3 regions of the Glutamicibacter sp. NPDC087673 genome follow, and region 2 is predicted to be linked to each of the others. Evidence: riboswitches for the same ligand, from Rfam matches in the RefSeq annotation. Region 2 holds a riboswitch; each other region holds the start of a gene.
The links. Region 2 has a riboswitch for S-adenosylmethionine ahead of ACIOTL_RS13810 (O-acetylhomoserine aminocarboxypropyltransferase/cysteine synthase family protein). Riboswitches for the same ligand answer to the same signal wherever they lie in the genome.

Region 1 (7,002 bases), on a different contig from region 2:
CCCGGAAGAAGAAGTACATTGAGCATCAAAATGTATTCCTTGAATCACAATATATCTTTAGTATGATTGTGTGGCAAGACTCACATTCAAAATGATGCCAACGACGAAGCGCGCCGGGCAGACCAGGAGATACATTCCATGACAGCAACAGATCTTTCCGCCGTTCCGCTGGCTCAGCAGCTTCGCGCCGCTTTGGCGGCCACGCCCCTTCCGCTGGTGATCAATGGCCAGGAGGTCGCTGGCTCGGGGGAAAAGCTGCCGGTAACCGATCCCTCCACTGGCCAGCTGCTGACCGAGACGACGGCTGCCACCGCAGCGGACATCGACCGCGCAGTAGCTGCCGCCCGTGCAGCGTTCGAGTCCGGGCCCTGGGCAGAAATGACCCCGGCAGCACGCCAGCGGGCGCTGCACCGCTTCGCTGACGCATTGGAAGCGAACCTCGATGAATTGGCTACCCTGGAGTCCCTGAACTGCGGGAAGCCCTTCAACATCGCCCGCTTTGGCGAGCTGCCCGCGGGCATCGAGACCTTGCGCTACTTCGCCGGCTGGGCCACCAAGCTCAACGGCGAAACCCGCGATATTTCCCTGCCAGGAACCTGGCACGCCTATACCCAGCGCCAAGCCTTGGGTGTGGCCGCACTGATCGTGCCATGGAATGTCCCCTTCACCATTGCGCTGTCCAAGGTGGCTCCGGCGCTGGCGTCCGGCTGCACCGTCGTGCTCAAGCCCGCGGAGCTGACCCCGCTGACCGCCGTGCGCATGGCGCAGATTGCGCTTGAAGCAGGCATCCCGGCCGGTGTGCTGAACGTGGTCCAGGGCTTGGGGCCGGTGGCCGGCCAAGCGCTCGCCGACCATCCGGATGTCGACAAGCTCTCCTTCACCGGATCCACCGCGGTAGGCAAGAAGCTGCTGGCGTCGGCAGCGGTCAATCTCAAGCGGCTGAGCCTTGAGCTGGGCGGCAAATCCCCGGTGGTGATCTATCCCGACGCGGATCTGGACAAGGCCATTCCGGCCGCCGCCATGAGCATCTTCGGCAACTCCGGCCAGGTCTGCGCGGCAGGGTCGCGACTGTATGTCCACGAAGACATCGCAGACCAGGTCATCGAAGGCATCGCCGGATTCGCGAAGAACCTCAAGCTGGGCGCTGGCCTGGCAGAAGGAACCCAGCTGGGCCCGCTGATCTCCCAGGTGCAGCGCGAGCGCGTGCTGGGGTACATCGAGGCGGGCATCGCTGATGGTGCGGAACTCGTTGCCGGTGGCTTGGCCGAAGGCGAAGAAGGATTCTTCGTGCAGCCCACCGTGCTGAAAAATGTCAGTCCGGACATGTCCATCGCCAAGGATGAGATCTTCGGGCCGGTGCTCTCGGTGAGCACCTTCGGCGACGAGGATTCGCTGGCCGAGGTGCTGCGCCGGGCCAACGACACCGACTACGGTCTCAATTCGGTGATCTTCACCCAGGACATTTCCCGCGCGTTGACCTTCGCCAAGAAAATCCAGGCCGGCAACGTCAGGGTGAATACCGGTGCCGGCATGGATGCGAACATGCCGTTCGGCGGATTCAAGCAGTCGGGGTGGGGCGCCGAAAATGGCCGTGAAGGCATCGAGGCCTACACCTCGCTGAAGTCGGTCACCGTCAAGCTCGACTAACGGCAATGTTCTAATCCGGGACTGCTTTGCGCAGTCCCGGGCCGATAGGATGAGCTCATGAGCGAAAAGGAGCAACCCCGGCTGGCTAGCGCGTTGGCGCAGAAAGTCGTCGACACGATTGCGCCGACCATCAACCGCAATGTGAACATCATGAATGCTCACGGAGTCATCATTGCTTCTACGGATGCTGCGCGTATCGGTACCCACCACGACGGCAGCGCAGAGGCGATCCGACGCAACGGCATCATCCGTGTCAGCCAGGCCGACGGCTCGGCCGGAACCCAGCCAGGGGTCAATGTGCCGCTGGTGCTGAACGACCAGCTCTGCGGCGTTGTGGGCGTGACCGGAGCTCCCCACGAGGTGGAACCGCTGGCCGGCCTGATTGCATTGACCGTTCAATTGCTCTTTGCCCAGGAACGCGAGCACTCTCGCAGCGCGCGGCGCGAGACCGAAGCCCGCGACATTATTTCTGCGTTGATCGCCGGTCGCGTTGCACCTGAAGTGATCGACCGCTCGCTCGCAGCGCATGGTTTGCGCGGGCCGAAATGCATTGAAGCTTGGCTGCCCCGAAGCGTAGGGGATCCGTCGCTCGAAGAGCCGGCGAAGGATCATCACCGCACGTCATGGATTAGCCTTTCCGGCGCGTACTGGAGGCTTTGCGCTGCCAGCGAGACAGCTTTCGCTCCCGAGCGCATGGACCAGGAACGTTTCCTGGTCTCCGCGCCTGTCGAAAAGGCCGAGGATCTCATGGCCGAAACCGAAGTGCTGCGCGTATTGGTGGGCTATCCGGCACTCGTGCCATCCCACGCGCGGCGCCGCATGTGGAGCCGGGAAATTGCTGTGGCTATCGCCCGCACCCCAGCCCGCAGCCTGGAACATGCAGCTGCCCCAGCGATGCAGCTCAATGAGGAACAAGCCAGAACCCTGCTGGTCGTTGCGACAGCTGCTTCGATGAGCCAAGCGGCCACGGATCTGCATATTCACCGCAATACCTTGGTGCAAAGACTTGAGCGGATAAGCCAGGTCAGCGGCGTCGATATTCGGCGGTCCAGCGAATCCCTGAAACTCCAGCATGCCATCTACGCGAGAGTGGCCTTGGGCCAGCTGCATGTTTTCTAGGCCCTGGAAACGAGGGGAGCTGGCGCCGGGGCTGGGAAGGGTGGGGTGTTTGCACACATAGGCTCTTTCGAACCCAGGCAAATGTGGTCGTGTGCCCATAGGTATTCGGGGTCACTTTTCCTAGTATTGGCAGGATGATCGATCTTTGCGCCCGAAACCGGGGTGGCACGGTGGCATCTAGCCCAACGGGCAAAGCCTTGAGCAGCTTCGCCGATAGGGCTGGTCCACCCGTTGAGCCACTGCGGGCTGGACGCAGAGAACTACCGATATTGGCAAAGGAGCCAACCCGCCGTGTACGAACTGCTAGTTCTGCTGATCCTTGTTGTGGCCATCGTGATGGTCACAGCACGCCTGAAGATCAGCCCATTTCTCGCCCTCGTTGGCGCCGCTATCCTGGCGGCCTTCGCCTACCGGATTCCGCTGGCCGACGTGGCTTCGACGGTCACCACGGCTTTCGGCAGCACCATGGGAAATATCGGACTGGTGATCCTGTTCGGAACAATGATCGGTGTCATCCTGGAGAAATCCGGCGCCGCGATCTCCATGGCAGATGCGCTGATCAAGGTCCTCGGTACCCGGTTCCCCAACCTGACGCTATCGATTATCGGCTACATCGTTTCCATTCCGGTCTTCTGCGACTCGGGATACGTGGTGCTCAACTCGCTGCGCAAAGCCATCACCCTGCGTACCGGGGTCTCTGGGCTGGCAACTTCCATCGCCCTGATGACCGGCCTGTACGCGACCCACACCATGGTGCCTCCAACTCCGGGCCCGCTGGCCGCAGCCGAAAGCATCGGCATTGCCGATAACCTGGGCTTGATCATCGCTGTCGGATTGCCCGTTGCGGCCATCTCGGCACTTGCCGGCTTGGCCTACGCCAGCCGCTTCAACAAGTCCCAATGGACCCCGTTGCCAAGCGACGACCACAATGACATCTCCGAACTCGACTATGAGCAGCTGCGTGCAAGCTTCGGAAAATTGCCCAGCCCGGCGCTGGCCTTCATGCCGATCCTGGTTCCGCTGGTGCTGATCTGTGCCGCATCCATTGCGAAGCTGCCCTCGCACCCGATTGGCGAAGGCGCTGCCCTGGAAATCCTTTCCTTCCTGGGGACGCCGGTTATTGCGCTGATCTTCGGCTTGATCTCATCGACTTTTCTTTTGAGCGGTGGCAGCAAGCTGGCGGTCTTCAATGAGCAGATGAACGAAGCTGTACGCACCGCTGCTCCGATCTTGCTGATCACCGGTGCCGGCGCCGGCTTCGGCGCGGTCCTGGCCGCGTCGGATCTGACCACGATTCTTTCGGATTCACTCAGCGGACTGGGCTTGGGCCTGGCTGTGCCATTCCTGATCGCCGCTGCACTGAAGTCCGCCCAGGGCTCGTCCACCGTCTCAATGGTGACCACTTCCGCGCTGGTCGCTCCGATGCTCGGCTCCCTGGGCTTGGGTTCGGAGCTGGGCATGGTGCTATCCGTATTGGCAGTAGGCGCCGGTGCGATGGTTGTCTCGCACGCCAACGACTCCTACTTCTGGGTCGTCTCGCAGCTCAGCCGCATTCCGGTGATCACCGCCTACAAGACCCTGAGCGTGGCTACCGCCATCCAGGGCACCGCGGGGTTCCTGACTGTACTGGTCCTGGGAGCCGTACTGCTTTAGCAGCACGCCTTCCAAGAAAGCAACGGATCGCGCCATCGGCAGATGGCGCGATCCGTTGCTTTAAGCAGTGCTGGATTAGCCCAGGCCTGCCGCCGGGAAGCTCCGCGCGGCCTTATTCGCTGTGGCAGTCGAGATCACCAGCAACGCGATGGCGGCCAGGTAGCCGGTTCCGGTCGCGGCGAAGGCGAAACCGAATTGGCCCAGCAGGCAGAGAACTGCTGCGCTGGCCAATGCCGCCCAACCGGCCCAGGAAGCCGCGGCAAGCAGGGGCGCAGCCTGCTGATGCCCGGCGAGCCAGGCCCCATCGCTGGCCAAGGTGTGGCGCGTCTTGATGCCGATCGCCGCATTGCGAGCGAGCTTCCGGTCCCGTGCCATCGGGGCGAGGAACGCTGCGACCAGCGTTATGCTCAGCAACCCGAACATGAAGGCAATCACGCCTGCTGGATCCACTTGCCGCCTCTTCTGCCGATTGATCTTGAATGGCCATTCTATGCGGTCGCATGGAAGTGCCCTGATCCACGCTGTGTTCCCAATCGATGCCTAGGGGAACGCCTTTGAAATCCAGTTCCAGCATGCCAATTGCGTCATGCGAAGGTCATATGACGTCTTATCCGCCCGTTTTCCGGCAGGGCGAAGGCGCGAAGATGACCTATTTTGTCCTGCTGTTCCTCCGCATGACAGCGCCCTTCCCGAGGACCTGCCAGCAATGCTTGACTCGGAGCACAACCCATCCAGAGCGGCTGAGAGACCTGGCTCCGAGACGCCGCAGCAAGCCTGCACTCCGCAGGTAGTGCTAACGCCAGGTTCGATGGATCCGCAGATTTTCTGCATCCTTCGGAATCCATAGCCCAAGAGGAGAACGAAGATGACTGTACTGGATACCCAATTGCCGCGCGTGCCCTACACCGGCACTGCTGATGAAGCTGAACTGGCTCATTGGCGCGACGTCGCCCAGCAAGTAGCTGACAAGCTGGCGGCTGACGCGCTCGAACGCGACCGAAAGAACGCCCAGCCTTTCGCCGAAGTGCAGCTGCTGCGCGAAGCCGGGTTGCTCAATCTCTTGGTGCCTGCAGAATTCGGCGGAGCCGGAGCCCATTGGGAAGCGGCTTTCGAAGCGGTCCGCATACTGGCCGCAGCCGATGGCTCCATCTCGCAGTTGCTGGCTTACCACTACATCAACCAGTCCGGCATTGCGTTCTACGCCCCAGCAGAAGCGCAAGGGGCATGGTGGCAGCGCACCGTGGAAGGTGGCTGGCTCTGGGGCGATTCGGTGAATCCAGTTGATCCGGATTTGACGCTGAGCGCCGAAGGGGACGGCTACCGACTGAATGGAGCCAAGCGATTCTCCACGGGTTCCGGTGTTGGCGAGGTCATCGTCATCAACGCGCTGGTCCAGGGCGGAGAATACGACGGGCAGATTCTCGCGTTGGTTCTGCCACGCGATATCGATGGCTTGGAAATCGTTGACGACTGGGACTACCTGGGACAGCGGCTGAGCGCGTCGAATTCCTTGAAGTTCCACAACGTGCGGCTCGAAGCAGGGGACTTGCTGGGATTCGTCACCGATGAACCGGTCTCCACCCTGCTTACCCCCGGTATCCAGTTGGCCTTCGCCAACTTCTACCTGGGCATCGCCCAGGGAGCACTGGAGCGCGGCAAGCAGATCTTGCTGGGCCGCAAGAACGCCTGGCTGTTCTCGCAGGCAGAGACCTACTCGCAGGACCCGATCTTCCAGCGCACCGTCGGAGAGCTCAAAGCCCGCACTGCAGCAGTGGCGGCGCTGACCGAGAAGTTGGGCCGGAAATTCGATGCCCTGCTCTCGAAGGCCGGGGAAGTCACCCAGCCCGAACGAGCGGCGTTGGCCGTGGAAATTGCTGAAGCCAAGGTGGTCTCCACTGAGGTGGGAGTGGATGTGGCGAACCGGATCTTCGAGGTGACCGGTTCATCTTCGACTGCGAACTCGGTGGGTCTGGACCTGTACTGGCGCAATGTGCGCACCCATTCGCTGCACGACCCAGTGGACTACAAGAAGATCGAGGTCGGCGCCTACTTCCTGCGCGGAGAGTCCCAGCCGCTCTCGCTGTACACCTAAGAAAACTTCTCCCGGATTGGACTGAACGATGACTGTACTTGCAACTGGCAATCGACTCGCAGGCCTCAAAAACCGCTTCGCACCGCTCTTCGCGCGCATTGCGCAGGGTGCAGCTGAACGCGACCGCACCGGCGAATTGCCCTACCAGCAGGTCGCGGACCTGGCCGCTGCCGGCTTTGGCGCGGTTCGGGTCCCGGAATCGCACGGGGGTGCCGGTGCTACGCTGCCCGAACTCTTCGAGCTCTTCGTGGATCTCGCGGCGGCGGATTCCAATATTGCCCAAGCACTGCGCGCGCACTTCGCCTTCGTCGAGGACCGTCTGGTTGCGGCCCCCGGCCCGGGGCGCGACAAGTGGCTGGCCCGCTTCGTGGCGGGAGAACTGGTGGGCAACTCCTGGACCGAGGTCGGCACCGTCAAGGTCGGGGACGTGATCACCAAGGTCACCCCGGACGGCGAGGGAAGATTCAAGCTCAACGGCACCAAGTACTACT
Region 2 (7,002 bases):
CAGCCCTGGCAGCTGGCCAGCAGGTCGAGGTTCCATTCACCCCGGGCCGCGTAGACGCAACCCAGGAGCAAACCGACGTTGACCAGTTCGCATGGCTGGAACCAGTTTCCGACGGATTCCGCAACTACGACTCGGGCTTCGTCAAGCTGCCTAGCGAGTACTTGCTGATCGACCGCGCGAATCTGCTGGGCCTCTCGGCACCGGAAGCGACCGTACTGCTCGGTGGACTGCGCGTCATCGGCAATAACTGGGACGGTTCCAACTTGGGCGTCTTCACCGACACCCCAGGCGCGTTGACCAACGACTTCTTCGCGAACCTGCTGGAGCTGGGGTTGGAATGGACCCCATCCGCTGACGAGCAGACCTACACCACCACCGATGGCCGCTGGACCGGCAGCCGCGTGGATCTGGTGTTCGGTGCCAACTCCGAGCTGCGTGCACTGGCCGAGGTTTACGCTTCGGATGATGCCAAGGAGAAGTTCGTCAATGACTTCGCCTCCGCTTGGGCCAAGCTCATGGACGCAGATCGCTTCGAACTGCGCAGCAAGTAGCAGCTGCTGGGCCGCGAGCCCGTAGCAATTAGTGCTGGGCTGCTGCTTCCCGCAAGGGAGGCAGCAGCCCAGCACTTGTTTCATGCGGGAACTGCCCGTCAGAACAGCGTCGCGGCGCCGCTGGCGAAGTCCGGGTTCTCCAGCTTCAGCAGCTCGGACTTGGCTTCCAAGCCTCCCAGGTAGCCGCCCAATGAACCATCGGTGCGCAGCACCCGATGGCAGGGCAGCACGATGGGAATCGGGTTGGTGGCGCAGGCTGAACCGACGGCCCGCACCGCCTTCGGCTTGCCGATCTGCTGCGCCAGCTGGGCGTAGCTCAGGGTACGCCCGTAATCGATATGACCCAGTTCCAGCTGCACCTGGCGGCGGAACTCGGTGGAGAGCTGCAAGTCCACCGGAAGATCGAAGCCATGCCGCTGGCCCGCGAAATACTCATCCAGCTGCCGGACGGCACCATCCAAGCTCGACTTGTCGCGCAGGATCCGCGGGCTGAGCCTTTCCGAGAGCACCTCCAGAATCCGGTCATGGCCTTCGGATTCAAAAGCGACCCGGACCAGCCCGGCATCGGTACTGGCCAGCAGCAAGGCCCCCACGGGGCTATCGACCACGCGATAGGCAACATCAACAAGTTCCCGTGCACGGGCCCGTTCAACGAGCCGGTCCTGCAGCGAGTCGAGGACTTGCGCTTCAGCGGCCGTAGCCTGCTGCCGATAATTTTTTCCGTTCATGGCTGCTCCCGCCATAGTTCTTGGTCATCCATCCGGGCCCGCAGATTCTTGATCCCATCGGCGCCCGAACGCCGGGCGGCAGCTTCGGTGCCGGAAAGGATTCCGGCAATTTGCGCGTAGCTCATTCCGCCCAGGTAGCGGTAGGCCACCACCTGCCGCTGCTTGCCAGGAAGCTGGTTCACCTCATGCCACAGCTGCAGGTTTTCCAACTGCAGATCCGGCCGTTGGGCCGATGGGGCCAGGCTGTCCACGTCTTGGCCGATGAGGATTTCCGGCTTGTTCCTGCGCAACTCGTCAATGGCTTTGTTCCGGGCAATACGCACTAGCCATGCCAGGACATTGGCGTCCTCCGGCAGTTGCGGGTACGCCTTGAGCGCGGCAAGGAACGTTTCGGACCAGGCGTCTTGCGCGCGATGCTCATCAAGCAGGGCACGGCAAACGCGCAGGATGTTGAGTCCATAGTCCTGGACTATCCGCTCGAACGGTGCTTGCATGGCTCTCCTGGAATTTTGCGCCTTCATGGCTTCTCACCATGTAAACGTACGAGGAGACCATTTTGTGAGGCGTGAACGAAAAAAATTCCTTCACGCAGATACCCATGGATTCCTAGAATGCCACCAGATCCAATTCGCTGGCGATCTGCTCAAGGCGGATCAAGTCCAGGTGGAGCATTTCGCCATTTTCCACGCCTTGGGGATCCGTGGTTCCGGCCAATGCGTCGCGGATGGTGCGCATGGTGGCCCCATGGCTGACAATCATGACCTTGCGCCCGGCATGCCTGCTGGCCAAGTCCAGCAGCGCTGGCACCGCACGGCTCAAGATCTGGGCACGCGGCTCACGCAGGTCCTTGGCAGCAGCCGATTCCGCTCCGCTGACCTCGGCCATGATCCGGCCTTCCAGCGGGCCGAAGCCGCGTTCAATGAGTTCCGGAACGGCGTTCCCCGTCTCGGCCCCGATCTGCTGGGCAATCAGCGCGGCAGTTTCCCGGGCACGTTCCAAGGGCGAAGCAAGTACCAGCGACCAGTTCTGGCCGATCAGCTGGCGCCCGACCTCGCGAGCTTGCTCGCGCCCGGTGTCGTTCAACGGGATATCGGTACGCCCCTGCAGGCGCCCTGCAAGGTTCCAATCGGTCTGCCCGTGTCGCACCAGTGCCAGCGAAGTATCCATGGCTCCAGCCTAACCGGGGTAACAGGTATCGAAGAATCTCCGGCATTACGTCCAATACGCAACGTTACGACTCATAGTTGGGTCAAGAACGGTCATGTTGCGAAGATTATTACACCATCCCGAGCGGTTGAGAGATCTGGTTCGATGACGCCGCAGCAACCTGCCACATCCGGTGGTTACGGTGCTACCGCCAGAAACGATGCAGCCGCCTACCCGTTGGACCACAGCAGGAAGCGACATTGATTCCGGGATTCCTGCCTCGATCGCGGCCCGCCCTACGGTGCCCGCGAAACCCCAATCGACAAGGAGTCGTAAGCCACCATGGCAGATCACAAGTTTGGATTCCGCACCCGCGCATTGCATGCCGGAGGCACCCCCGATGCCGAGCATGGCTCACGCGCAGTGCCGATCTACCAGACCACTTCGTTCGTCTTCAAGGACGCCGACGATGCGGCCAACCTCTTTGCCCTGCAGAAGTACGGCAACATCTACTCGCGTATCGGCAACCCGACCGTAGCGGCTTTCGAAGAGCGCATGGCTTCGCTGGAAGGCGGCATCGGAGCGGTAGCCACCGGCTCGGGCATGGCCGCGGAATTCGTCACCTTCGCGGCCTTGGCCCAGTCAGGCGACCACATTGTGGCTTCTTCGAAGCTCTATGGCGGCACCATCACCCAGCTCGATGTCTCGCTGCGCCGCTTCGGCATCAACACCACTTTCATCGACTCCAATGATCCCGCCGACTTCGAAGCGGCGATCCAGGAAAACACCAAGGCCGTCTACACCGAGGTGGTGGCCAACCCGTCCGGCGACATCGCTGACCTGAAGGGCCTGGCCGAGGTGGCGCACCGCCACAATCTCCCGCTGGTAGTCGATTCGACGCTCACTCCCCCGTACATCCTGCGCCCTATCGAGCACGGCGCGGACATCGTGATCCACTCGGCCACCAAGTTCATCGGCGGGCACGGCACCACCCTGGGCGGCGTGGTCATCGAGTCGGGCAAGTTCAACTGGGGCAATGGCAAGTTCCCCACCATGACCGAACCGGTTGCCAGCTACGGCAACGTCTCCTGGTGGGACAACTTCGGCGAGTACGGCTTCCTGACCAAGCTGCGCAGCGAACAGCTGCGCGACTTCGGACCGGCTCTGCCGGCCCAGTCCGCATTCCAATTGCTGCAGGGCCTGGAGACCTTGCCGCAGCGCATGGACAACCACCTGTCCAACGCGAAGCAGGTCGCTGCCTGGTTGCAGGCCGATGAGCGTGTGACCTACGTGAACTATGCCGGCCTGGAATCCCACCCGCAGCACGCGCAGGCCAAGGAGCTGCTGCCCATGGGCGTCGGCTCGGTCTTCAGCTTCGGAGTGAAGGGCGGGCGCGAAGCCGGCTCGAAGTTCATCGAAGCCCTGCAGCTGGCCAGCCACCTGGCCAACATCGGCGATGCCCGCACCCTGGTGCTGCACCCGGCCTCCACCACCCACCAGCAGCTGAGCGCCGAGCAGCTGGTCTCCGCTGGCGTGCCAGAAGATCTGATCCGGCTGTCGGTAGGACTGGAAGATGTCGAGGACATCCTCTGGGATCTGGACCAGGCGCTGGCCGCTTCGCAGGAAGCGATTGCCGCTTCCGCCGCAGGGTTCGAGGCTCCGGCCTATGATGGTTCCGCCTGCGCATTGCCAACCGCTTCGAAGGGAGCAATCTAATGACTGCCGTTGATACCGCTTGGGAAGGCCCTGGAGCCGCACAGCGCCTGGAGATCCTGCGCGACACCAAGTCCATCGCCATTGTCGGTGCCTCGAACAAGCCATCGCGCGCCAGCTATTTCGTGGCTACCTACCTGCTCTCCTCCTCCAAGTACAAGGTGTATTTCATCAACCCGGTACTCGATGAGATCCTGGGCCAGCCGGTGTACAAGTCGCTGGCCGATCTGCCGGAGACCCCGGACCTGGTCGAGGTTTTCCGCAAGCACGATGACCTGCCTACCGTGCTGGACGAGGCCCTGGCCGTAGGCGCGAAGACCCTGTGGCTGCAGCTGGGATCCTGGCATGAGGAAGTGGCCCGGCGCGCCGAGGCCGCGGGCATGAATGTGGTCATGGACCGCTGCGTGAAGATCGAGCACGCCCGCTTCCACGGCGGCCTGCGCCTGGCTGGATTCAATACCGGCGTCATTTCCTCCAAGCGCCAGGTACTTGCCTAGGGAGTCCAAGATTCCAGGAAATGGGTGCATGCAACGTTGCGTTGCATGCACCCATTTTTCTGCGGCAATTCCCCGGAATCGGCCGGTTTGGTCAACGACGCTGAACTTTTGCACGGAGCATTCCGAAGGAAGAACAAGACCTCTGACGAACCATGGTCGACGCAATTGGCCCACGGCATGCCGTGGGTGTGGCCCCGAAGTGCTCGACGCGTTCAATCACAGATCGAAAAATCTGCAAACCACAGCACTGCAACGCAAGGCCAAACGACCCAACCCTAAAACAGGCAGAGAGAATCGATTTCGATTCGCTACGAGCGCGAACGAAAGAAGAAAAATCCCGCCCGCACTGCTATATGAAAACTCAATTCCCCTGGCCCGAGAACATTCCAGCATCTCGCAATAGCATTGCGCCGCACCCTCAATGCTGCACGGAGTTGAAATTTCTCTGGGCGAGGATTCCCTCTGCGGCACCCAGCTAAGAGGCATCGGAGACAGTACTCTGGGTTGACGCACTATTCAGAATTCTCCGGAAGCAGAAGCTTCCTTGGAAGTGCGCCAGTTGACTGGAGATACGAAGGAGCAGACAGTGGATGCAAATCGAAGAACCCTATGGTCCGTGGCCCTCGGGATGAGCTTGACTGCCTTGGTATGCAGCGGGATTGCCCTGTATTCTACGGGGGTCATCATGGATGAGAACAACCTGGACTCATGGCCTGCCCCGGCTCTTTGGGTGGTGGCGATTGTTGGTGTCGTGGGGCTGCTGATTAGCTTGCCCGGCTGGTTTGCTACCAAGGAAACCAAAAAGGCTTCCTAGCTGTTGCTCCCCTTGTCCATAATCGGAGCGTTCTGCCGGACGGCCTAGTTCTTTTGACCAGTTACGTCGCCTTCCACGTAGGTGGTGTATCCGCACAACTTCCCGGTTTCATCGGTCGTCTTCGTCGCGGCGAAGATGATGTAAGGCCAGGATCCCAGGTCCCATCCGTCGCGTCCCCACCCTGGAACTTCGTACCACCCGGTACCGGCCAGCGATTCCATCCAGTCATACATTTCGCCGTACATGTCGCGCTCGACAGTTGCCGGGACGGTAACGGTTTCGCGGCTGTCTTTGGTCGTGGTCTGCATAGGTTTTTGCATCCTTTCGCTTCACGGAAAGTGGGGCAGATTGCCAGCCTCCCGTCGAAGCCCTCCCCCGGTTGTTTTTCTGCCTGCTGGCGAAAAGAAATGAAGCGGGGCCAGCCGGAAACCCATCAACCCGTCAGGGGTGCGCAATCCACGAAAATCTTGGGCCGAAAGAAGCGACGAAGGAGCGCGGACCAAGAATTTCTGGTGGAGCACGCCCGAAGCGCAGCGAGTGGCTTGTGGGTTTGGAGGTGGCCCGTACACTCCGAAGGACAGCAGCAAAAACAGGAAAAGACCGGACGAAGTCCGGGCCACCAACCGGACACGCCAGCGGACGCCCGACACACCCTGGAGACGAGCTTGCGAGGACCCAGGGTGTTCAACGGGACGAGAACCTCATGGCATACCTAGCCTGCGTCTAACGTCCACGACTATCCTGAACGGGGAATGCTCGCATGTTCAGAACCCACAGCGGGATTTGTAGCCAAAGTTTATCAACGCTAACTGAAAATTGACCCCCTACCGCCAATCGAAAATTGACCCCTCCACACCCAATTTGTTCTATACCTGCTCAGCGTTGCGCAGCAGATCCTGACGGTTCTTCACCCGATATGAATCCCCAGCCAAAGACAACACCTCCGCATGATGAACCAAACGATCAAGCATCGCCGAAGCAACAACATCATTACCGAAAACCTCACCCCACCGGCCGAAAGGCATATTCGAGGTCACCAGCACCGACCCCTGCTCATATCGATGAGCAATCAGCTGAATGGACGCAGACCCTGAATGAGATTCAGGGTCTACGTCCTTATCGCGGGGCTTGATAATACGGTAGTGACTCAGTAGTTTTCGCCAAATACTATTCGCGATCCTTTGCCAACGTCCATGAACGTAAGGTCCACGGACTTATCAGGCTGATCAGCATACACATGGTAGAAGTGTGCTGGACCGCCGCGCTCGAACTCGACCATCGTGAAGTTGGATGAGGTGACTTCTACCGAATCCATGTCGGTCTTCAGCGCAGCTAGCTGTGTGTTCATGACTGTTTCGTCTAATTTGTCCATGATCACTGAACACGCTTTGTCATGGTCAGTTGTTTCTGCAGCCTCAAGTAGTACTCGAACTGCTTCCTGTGGATCGCTGACGGGTTTTCCTCCGTCACAAGCCTGCTTCCTATCGGCTGAACACCCTGCTGCCGAAAGAGCTAGCGGAAACAGCAGTAGTGGGGCAATAATCTTTGAGATG
Region 3 (7,002 bases), on a different contig from region 2:
ACCGGACGAGTTTGCCCAATGCGGTGGGCCCGGTCAATAGCCTGGGCTTCGGCCTGCGGGTTCCACCATGGGTCCAGCAAGATGCAGTAGTCGGCGGAAGTGAGATTAATGCCGAAGCCGCCGGACTTCAGCGAGATGAAGAAGACCGGGAAATCTCCCTCGCTGAAACCGTCAATCAGTTCCTTGCGCTTTGGGCCAGTGGTGGACCCATCAAGGTATCCGTGCTCAATGCCCAGCTCTTCAGCGACGTCGCGTGCCTTGGCCAAGAAACTGGTGAATTGGCTGAAGACCAGAATCTTATGCCCTTCAGAAACCGCATCCCCCATGAGTTCGCGCAGCATTTCCAGCTTCGCGCTCGGAGCATCGCCCTCGCCTACCAAGGACGGATCCAAGGCCAGCTGGCGCAGCAAGGTCAGCGATTGGAGAATCTGGAAGCGATTCGAATCAACGTCGTCAACCAGCCCCAGAACTTCTTGCCGCACACGCTGGAAGCGGCGGTCATAAGCTTTGCGGTGCCCCGGCTCCAGTTCGACTTCCAGCACCTGCTCGGTCTTCGCCGGCAACTCTGGAACGACCTGTTCCTTGGTACGGCGCAGCACGAACGGACGCAGTCGGCTCTTCAGGCGCTCCAGGCGCTCCTGGTCTCCGTCGGCAATGGGCTTCTGGTAGTTGTCCTTAAAGGACTTCGCACCGCCCAGCAGGCCTGGTGCAGCCAGTGAGACCAACGCCCACAGTTCCAGCAGGTTGTTTTCCATGGGAGTGCCAGTGACCACGAATTTGCACGGCACTGGCAGCTGCCGGGCCTGCTTGTAGCCTTTGGAGGCATGGTTCTTCAGTTGCTGGGCCTCGTCCATGATCATGACGTTGAATCCGGCGGCTTCAAAATCCTCATAGGCCAGGCGGAAGATCGTGTAGCTGGTAACTACCAATTGGGCGTCACCGATCTGCGACGCCATGCTTTGGCCGCTCATTCTAGCTGTTGAAGTGATGCCGGTGACTCTCATCTGCGGCGCAAATCGCTGCGCCTCATTGATCCAGTTGCCCACCACCGAGGTAGGAGCCAGCACCAGGAATTTCTGGGCAGGATCCTCGACGCGCGCTTGTTCAAGGCAAGCCAGCAACTGGACGGTCTTGCCCAGACCCATATCGTCGGCAAGGACGCCGCCGAGATCATGGGTACGCAAGAAGTTGAGCCAGGATAGGCCGTGGCCCTGATACGGGCGCAGTTCAGCGTTGAACGTTTCCGCTAGCTGGACCGGCTGCATTTCTTCACCGCTTTGCAGCGCATTCATGGTCTGCAGCCACTGGTTGTGCTGGGCTTCGATAATGCCCAGATCCACCAGTTCTTGCCACCAGTCGATGCTCAACTTATGGATGCGGATCGTATCGCCCTGCACCGTGCCCAGCTCCCCGGCCTCTGATATCAGCTGGCGCAGCTGCGTGAAATCTGCACCATCAATCGGGATCACCGTAAGGTCATCGAGGACGAGATACTCATCTTGCTTGGTCAAGGCCTCCAGCAGCAGTGGGAACGGGACCTTGGTCTCGTCCAGGAGCACTTCCACAGACAAGTCGAACCAGTCCCCCGTGCTTTCGCCGGCTTCGACACTGACAGCGGCCGGCGCGTGGCTGATCCGGTACTTCGGCAGCCTGTTCTGCTCTTCAACGACCACATCGGGATGCTCTGCCAATAGCGGCAATGCGTAGACCAAGAAATCGATGGATTCGGAGGTGCTGAATTCCTTCGGCGGGAAGATTCCTGAAGAGGTCAGTTGCCCCAAGGAAGCCTGCGCGCCGAGCTTGTCCTGCACCGAAGCAGCAATTTCCTTTTCCACGGCATACTGGCGGGGGCCCGCGGAGGCGTACTCCCAGGAATAGCTCACGGTCAGCGGAGTTCGGATGCTCTCCAGGGACAGCTTGAGGCTGGGGCGTGCTGGAACAGGGATGCTGTAGCTGTCATCCTCGCTCTTCAACGGTGCCATCAGGCGCAATCGGTCCAGGTGCTGGCGCTCGAAAAGCTCAACGCCTTCCTGCGGGATGGATTGCGCACCGGATTCAATAAATGTGGCCAGTTCCTTCGTGACCGGTTCAGCGAACCGGGCCAAACCGATTTCCCTGGCCTTCGGCAAGGGGCTGGACGCGTAAGCCAACAAGGTCGGCGGCGTGCCTATGGGCAAGAGGTAGACGTGCTCTTCGCTCGGCCCGCGCAGCTTCCCTTCCATGCTCAGGCCATGTTCACCGCGACGCACATCCACGTGTGCCATGGCTGGTTGCTCGCTGAACTCCACCGGGGCCTTGGCCGTAGAACCGCCGTTGACGATCTGCACTCCAGCTTCACGCAGGGCTTCGAACGCATCCAGCAGGTCCTGGCCTGGAAAATCCATCAAGGAGATCCACTCCTTGGGATCCCACGAATGGCGATAAGTATCTTGTTCAACGTGTTCACGCAACCGGTCCAGTTCAACGACCGCACGACGCTGCTTCTTGGAGAACCGCGTATCAAAAGCAACATTGCGCCAGCTGATCCCGGTTTGGATCCAGGGGCTCTTGGTGCCCTGGCGGGCCGGGCGTGCCTGCAAGGTCAGCGCGTCCTCGCCGCCATAACGCGGTTCGCTTACCACTTTCAGGATCAATCCCAGCGGTTCTTCGGCAACCAGCGGCTCATCGGAAATGACTGGAAGCAGACGGTCAAGGGTACGTTCCCACTGCGGCTTGCTATTGCGTTTCCAAGCGTGGGGATCCACCCCGGAGTCGGAGACGAAAAAGCCCTGGTCTTCTTCGGTGGTGACCTCAATGAGCAAGGCGGCGACATCTTCACAGGACTGAACCCCCGGATGCTTGCCGCAGAAGCTGGTGAAGCTGATATTGCCCTCGGTGATTTCCAATTGGGCCATCACCGATTCACGCAGCACCACACCGGAGATGCGGGTAGATCCCGGTTGCATTACCCGGTTGGCGATCTGCACTTTTCCGGAATCACACAGGAATTGGCCCAGGTTGTATTCGGATTCGGTCACCAAGGTCTGGGCCGCAGAAAGTGTCAGCTGGAATTCCATACTCGCCGTTCATTGTTCGTGCAGTGGGCGCCCGAGAGCTAGATTCCATCTTAGCGAGCCGGAAAGCAAGATGCCCGGTGACGAAAAGTTACTTCTGCCCTTTACCCGCGGGCCCTGCAACCGATAGAAATTAATCACTGAATCACGAGTTCCACTCTTTGAGCCCTGGCTGAGTGGACGGCAACCCTCCTGCGTCATTGTGCGGGGTGCCCCAGGTGAAGATTCGACGCATCTTGAACGCCAAGATGCGTAAGCGATGGCGCCCCTTGCGCCAGAAAGGGGATCAATTCCCCATGACTAATGCAGCATCTGCCCCAACCGTATCCGAAGACCGCGCACAGCGCCTGCAGGAAGCAGGCAAGGGCTGGGGCGAACGAATTTCGGCTGCCCCGCAAAGTGCCCAATTGACTTTCACCGTCGAGGGCGAAGGCTTCGATTCGGTAGCCAGCAACATTGTCTCCGGCAAGCACACCTTCCAGGCCGACGAGCCAGCTGCCCTGGGCGGCAGCGACCTGGCCGCAAGCCCCGTGGAATACGCGCTCGGAGCGCTCATCTCCTGCCAGGTTGTGGTCTACCGCTTGTACGCGCAGAACCTCGGCATCCAGGTGGACGACGTGAAGATCCAGGCCAATGGCCACCTCGATGTCCGCGGACTCTTCGGCATCGACCAGACCATCCGCCCCGGCTTCTCGTCGGTGGATCTGGACATCCGGATTGCCGGACCGGAATCAGCTGAACGCTATGAAGAACTGCGCCGCGCAGTGGATGCACACTGCCCGGTGCTGGACCTCTTCGCCAATCCGGTGCCCGTGACAACCGCGGTAAGCATCGCAGAGACCAACTAGAGTTCGCTGAACTAAAAAGCACCGCGGCGGCCCCCGACTTCAGGTGCCGCCGCGGTGCACTTCTAGCTGAAGCCAACTATTGCCCCAGGAAGTTCAGCAGGACTTTGCCGGAGCGAGCCGAATCCTTGGCCGTTTCGAAGGCTTCAAGCGCATCGGCGACCGGGAACTCGTGGGTTACCGCCTCGGAAACCTGCAGTGAACCGTCGGCCAGGGCAGCAAGCACATGGTCGATTTCGTCGTTGAAGCGGAAGGAACCAACCAGTTCCAGCTCGCGGGTAATAGCCAGCGAAATGAGTGCGGGTTGTTCTCCTGAGGGCAGCAACCCGACCATGACCACTCGACCGCCGCGCACGGCACCGCGCACGGCGGAGGCCAACCCGCGGAAGTTGCCGCTGGCCTCGATCACCACGTCCGCGCCCACCTGGGCAAGAGCTTCCTGGTCATCGGCGCGCAAAGTTGAAGTGGCACCGAGTTTCCCGGCGATTTCCAACGGCTTCTCGTGCATGTCCACTGCGATGATTTCTTTGGCTCCGGCACGCTTGAGCACTGCTACAGCGAGAGCTCCGATCGGCCCAGCACCAATAACCAGCGCCTTCTTGCCGGCGACTTCACCGGCGCGCGACACCGCATGCCAAGCAACCGCAGCCGGTTCTGCCAGTGCCGCATCACGCAGTGCTAAGCCAGCAGGCAGCTCACGCAGCATGCGTGATGGCAGGTTCACTTCGCGGGCGAATGCGCCCTCGGTGTGCGGGTAGCGGGCGGCCGAGCCCAGATAGGTGCACCCCGGGGAAAGATTCGGGCGGTCGGCCGGGTAAGGTTCCCCGGTCTCGCCTGGTGTTGCCGGGTGCACGGCGACTTTGGTTCCGGCTGCCGGCCCGCTGCCGTCAGCGGCGGCCTGCATGACGGTCCCGACGATTTCATGCCCGAGAACCATTGGAGCCTTGAGGAACGATTCCCCGGCGGCGCCGTGGCTCCAGTAATGCAAGTCTGATCCGCAAATACCGCCGTAAGCGATGGCAACGCGTGCTTCATCTGCTCGCGGCGCTGCCAGCTCGATTTGTTCAATACGCAAATCATCGGCTGCATGGGCCACGACGGCCAACGTGCTGGTGGCGAGGGAATTAGACGACAACGCTCATGCCTCCGTCGATGAAAATGGTCTGTCCGTTCACGTAATTTGATCCGTCCGAGGCCAACCAGACTGCTGGTCCGGCCAGATCCTCGACGGCGCCCCAACGCGCTGCGGGGGTGCGGCCCAGAATCCAGGAGTTGAATTTTTCGTCGTCCACCAGATTCTGTGTCATTTCGGTGTGGATGTAGCCCGGTGCGATGCCGTTGATTTGCAGTCCCGAACCAGCCCATTCGGCGGTCATGGCGCGGGTGAGATTGCGCAGACCTCCCTTGGCCGCGGTGTAGGCGGAGATGGTGGGGCGGGCCAGGTCGGTTTGCACCGAGCAGATGTTGATGATCTTGCCTTCGCCACGCTGCACCATGGAGCGTGCGACCTCTCGGCCTACCAGGAATGCGCTGGTGAGGTTCGTGTCGATCACGCGCTGCCAGTCAGCCACCTCCAGATCCAGCATGGGCACGCGGTGCTGGATACCCGCGTTGTTCACCAAAATGCGGATGGGGCCGATGTTCTTTTCAATGGCTGCGATGTTCTCGCGCACGGCGGCATCATCGGTGACATCGAAGCAGGCGCTATGGATTTTTTCAGCTCCATAGCGTCTGCTGAATTCGGCAACGGTTTCGGCCAGGCGTTGCTCGTCGCGGCCATGCAGGATGATGGTGGCACCGGCATCCGCCAAGGCACTGGCAAGTTCGCGGCCAATGCCGCGGGAGGATCCGGTGACCAAGGCCAGGCGTCCGGACAGGTCAAAAAGTTGGCTCATGAATTCCCTCGCATGAAGTGTCGATGGTACATCGACGGGAACTCATCAGCGGTATGAACCAGCTGTTAAATCCGAAAAATCAGCCCCGTCGCTTCCCCAAAACATATCAGATATAAGAGGTGCGAGGTGCCTTAAAGTCCGACTTATTTACCTGAAAACTATCCTGCCGGATCTAGCGGGTCTGCGAGTAGAACCAGTTGATGTGCTCTTCGAGCAGCTGGGCCGCCCGTTCGCGCTGGTTCGTCGCGAACGCGTGGTGGATGGCCTTGTGCTGGCGGCGCAGGATGCGCACCACCGGCTGCCAGGCCTCGTCGCTGGGCACCGATTCGGAAACATAGTCGCTGATCGAGTTGCGCAGCGATTCCATCATCGATTCCACTACCGCGTTGCCGGCCATGGAGGCCAGGAGCACATGGAACTCGGCATCAATACGGTGGAAGGCCTCGCGCGAGAGCTGCGCGTCGTCCATGCGCATGATCAGCACCGCGGTGCGGTCAATGACCTGCTGGGCATGGATTGGATCGCGCGGCGTCATTTGCGCTGCCCAGGTTTCCAGCAAGATGCGAGATTCGACGATCTCGCGGACGTTGATCCCCTTGGCCGCCAGATGCAGGCGCAATGCCTGCGAAATGCCAGCCGAGGGGTTGGAGATGATCACCGCTCCGGAGTTGGGCCCGGAGCCGGTTGAAGTCTTGATAATGCCCATCACATCAAGGATGCGGATGGCATCGCGGACCGAGGCCCGCGAGATCCCATGCTGCTCCGCGAGCGCACGCTCGCCGGGAAGCTGGTCTCCAACGGAGAGCTTCTCCTTGCGCAGATCCTCTTCAATTGCTTGGAGAACAATCTGGTACGCACGCGGAGCTGGGTTTACTGGCATCGGATCTATTTTAGCCGTTCACGGCTAAGGCAGCATCCAGGACAGAACCGGGGTGGACTGCAGGTAAACCAAGCAGCACAGCACCAGCAGCATGCCTACGGACCAACCGGCAACCTTCTTGAGGATCACCGACTCCTGGCCTTCCATCTTCACCGAGGTAGCGGCGATGGCCAGGTTCTGCGGGGAGATCAGCTTGCCGACCACGCCGCCGGAGGTGTTGGCGGCAACCAGCAGGTTCGGATCGATGCCGGCATTGATGCCAGCGGTCTGCTGCAGCTTGGCGAACAGCGCGTTGGCCGAGGTGTCCGAGCCGGTCACCGCGGTGCCGA

Region 1: another riboswitch for S-adenosylmethionine. It lies ahead of ACIOTL_RS02900 (acyl-CoA dehydrogenase family protein); the one in region 2 lies ahead of ACIOTL_RS13810 (O-acetylhomoserine aminocarboxypropyltransferase/cysteine synthase family protein).
Region 3: another riboswitch for S-adenosylmethionine. It lies ahead of ACIOTL_RS00510 (OsmC family protein); the one in region 2 lies ahead of ACIOTL_RS13810 (O-acetylhomoserine aminocarboxypropyltransferase/cysteine synthase family protein).

What each region holds. Positions count from the first base shown of each region.
Region 1 is NZ_JBIUWB010000001.1:612,381-619,382, reverse strand. It holds gene ACIOTL_RS02920 (aldehyde dehydrogenase family protein) at 139-1,647, shown strand; gene ACIOTL_RS02915 (CdaR family transcriptional regulator) at 1,705-2,766, shown strand; gene ACIOTL_RS02910 (GntP family permease) at 3,058-4,419, shown strand; gene ACIOTL_RS02905 (SdpI family protein) at 4,495-4,869, opposite strand; SAM riboswitch class I at 5,144-5,234, shown strand; gene ACIOTL_RS02900 (acyl-CoA dehydrogenase family protein) at 5,285-6,511, shown strand; gene ACIOTL_RS02895 (acyl-CoA dehydrogenase family protein) at 6,540-7,002, shown strand, end outside.
Region 2 is NZ_JBIUWB010000005.1:294,436-301,437, forward strand. It holds gene katG (catalase/peroxidase HPI) at 1-551, shown strand, start outside; gene ACIOTL_RS13795 (methylated-DNA--[protein]-cysteine S-methyltransferase) at 650-1,279, opposite strand; gene ACIOTL_RS13800 (RNA polymerase sigma factor) at 1,276-1,773, opposite strand; gene ACIOTL_RS13805 (histidine phosphatase family protein) at 1,886-2,446, opposite strand; SAM riboswitch class I at 2,558-2,652, shown strand; gene ACIOTL_RS13810 (O-acetylhomoserine aminocarboxypropyltransferase/cysteine synthase family protein) at 2,768-4,141, shown strand; gene ACIOTL_RS13815 (CoA-binding protein) at 4,141-4,635, shown strand; gene ACIOTL_RS13820 (hypothetical protein) at 5,222-5,449, shown strand; gene ACIOTL_RS13825 (hypothetical protein) at 5,494-5,757, opposite strand; gene ACIOTL_RS13830 (ATP-binding protein) at 6,316-6,627, opposite strand; gene ACIOTL_RS13835 (hypothetical protein) at 6,597-7,002, opposite strand, start outside.
Region 3 is NZ_JBIUWB010000001.1:102,063-109,064, forward strand. It holds gene ACIOTL_RS00505 (DEAD/DEAH box helicase) at 1-3,056, opposite strand, end outside; SAM riboswitch class IV at 3,197-3,318, shown strand; gene ACIOTL_RS00510 (OsmC family protein) at 3,350-3,901, shown strand; gene ACIOTL_RS00515 (L-idonate 5-dehydrogenase) at 3,978-5,033, opposite strand; gene ACIOTL_RS00520 (SDR family oxidoreductase) at 5,023-5,793, opposite strand; gene ACIOTL_RS00525 (FadR/GntR family transcriptional regulator) at 5,966-6,673, opposite strand; gene ACIOTL_RS00530 (L-lactate permease) at 6,698-7,002, opposite strand, start outside.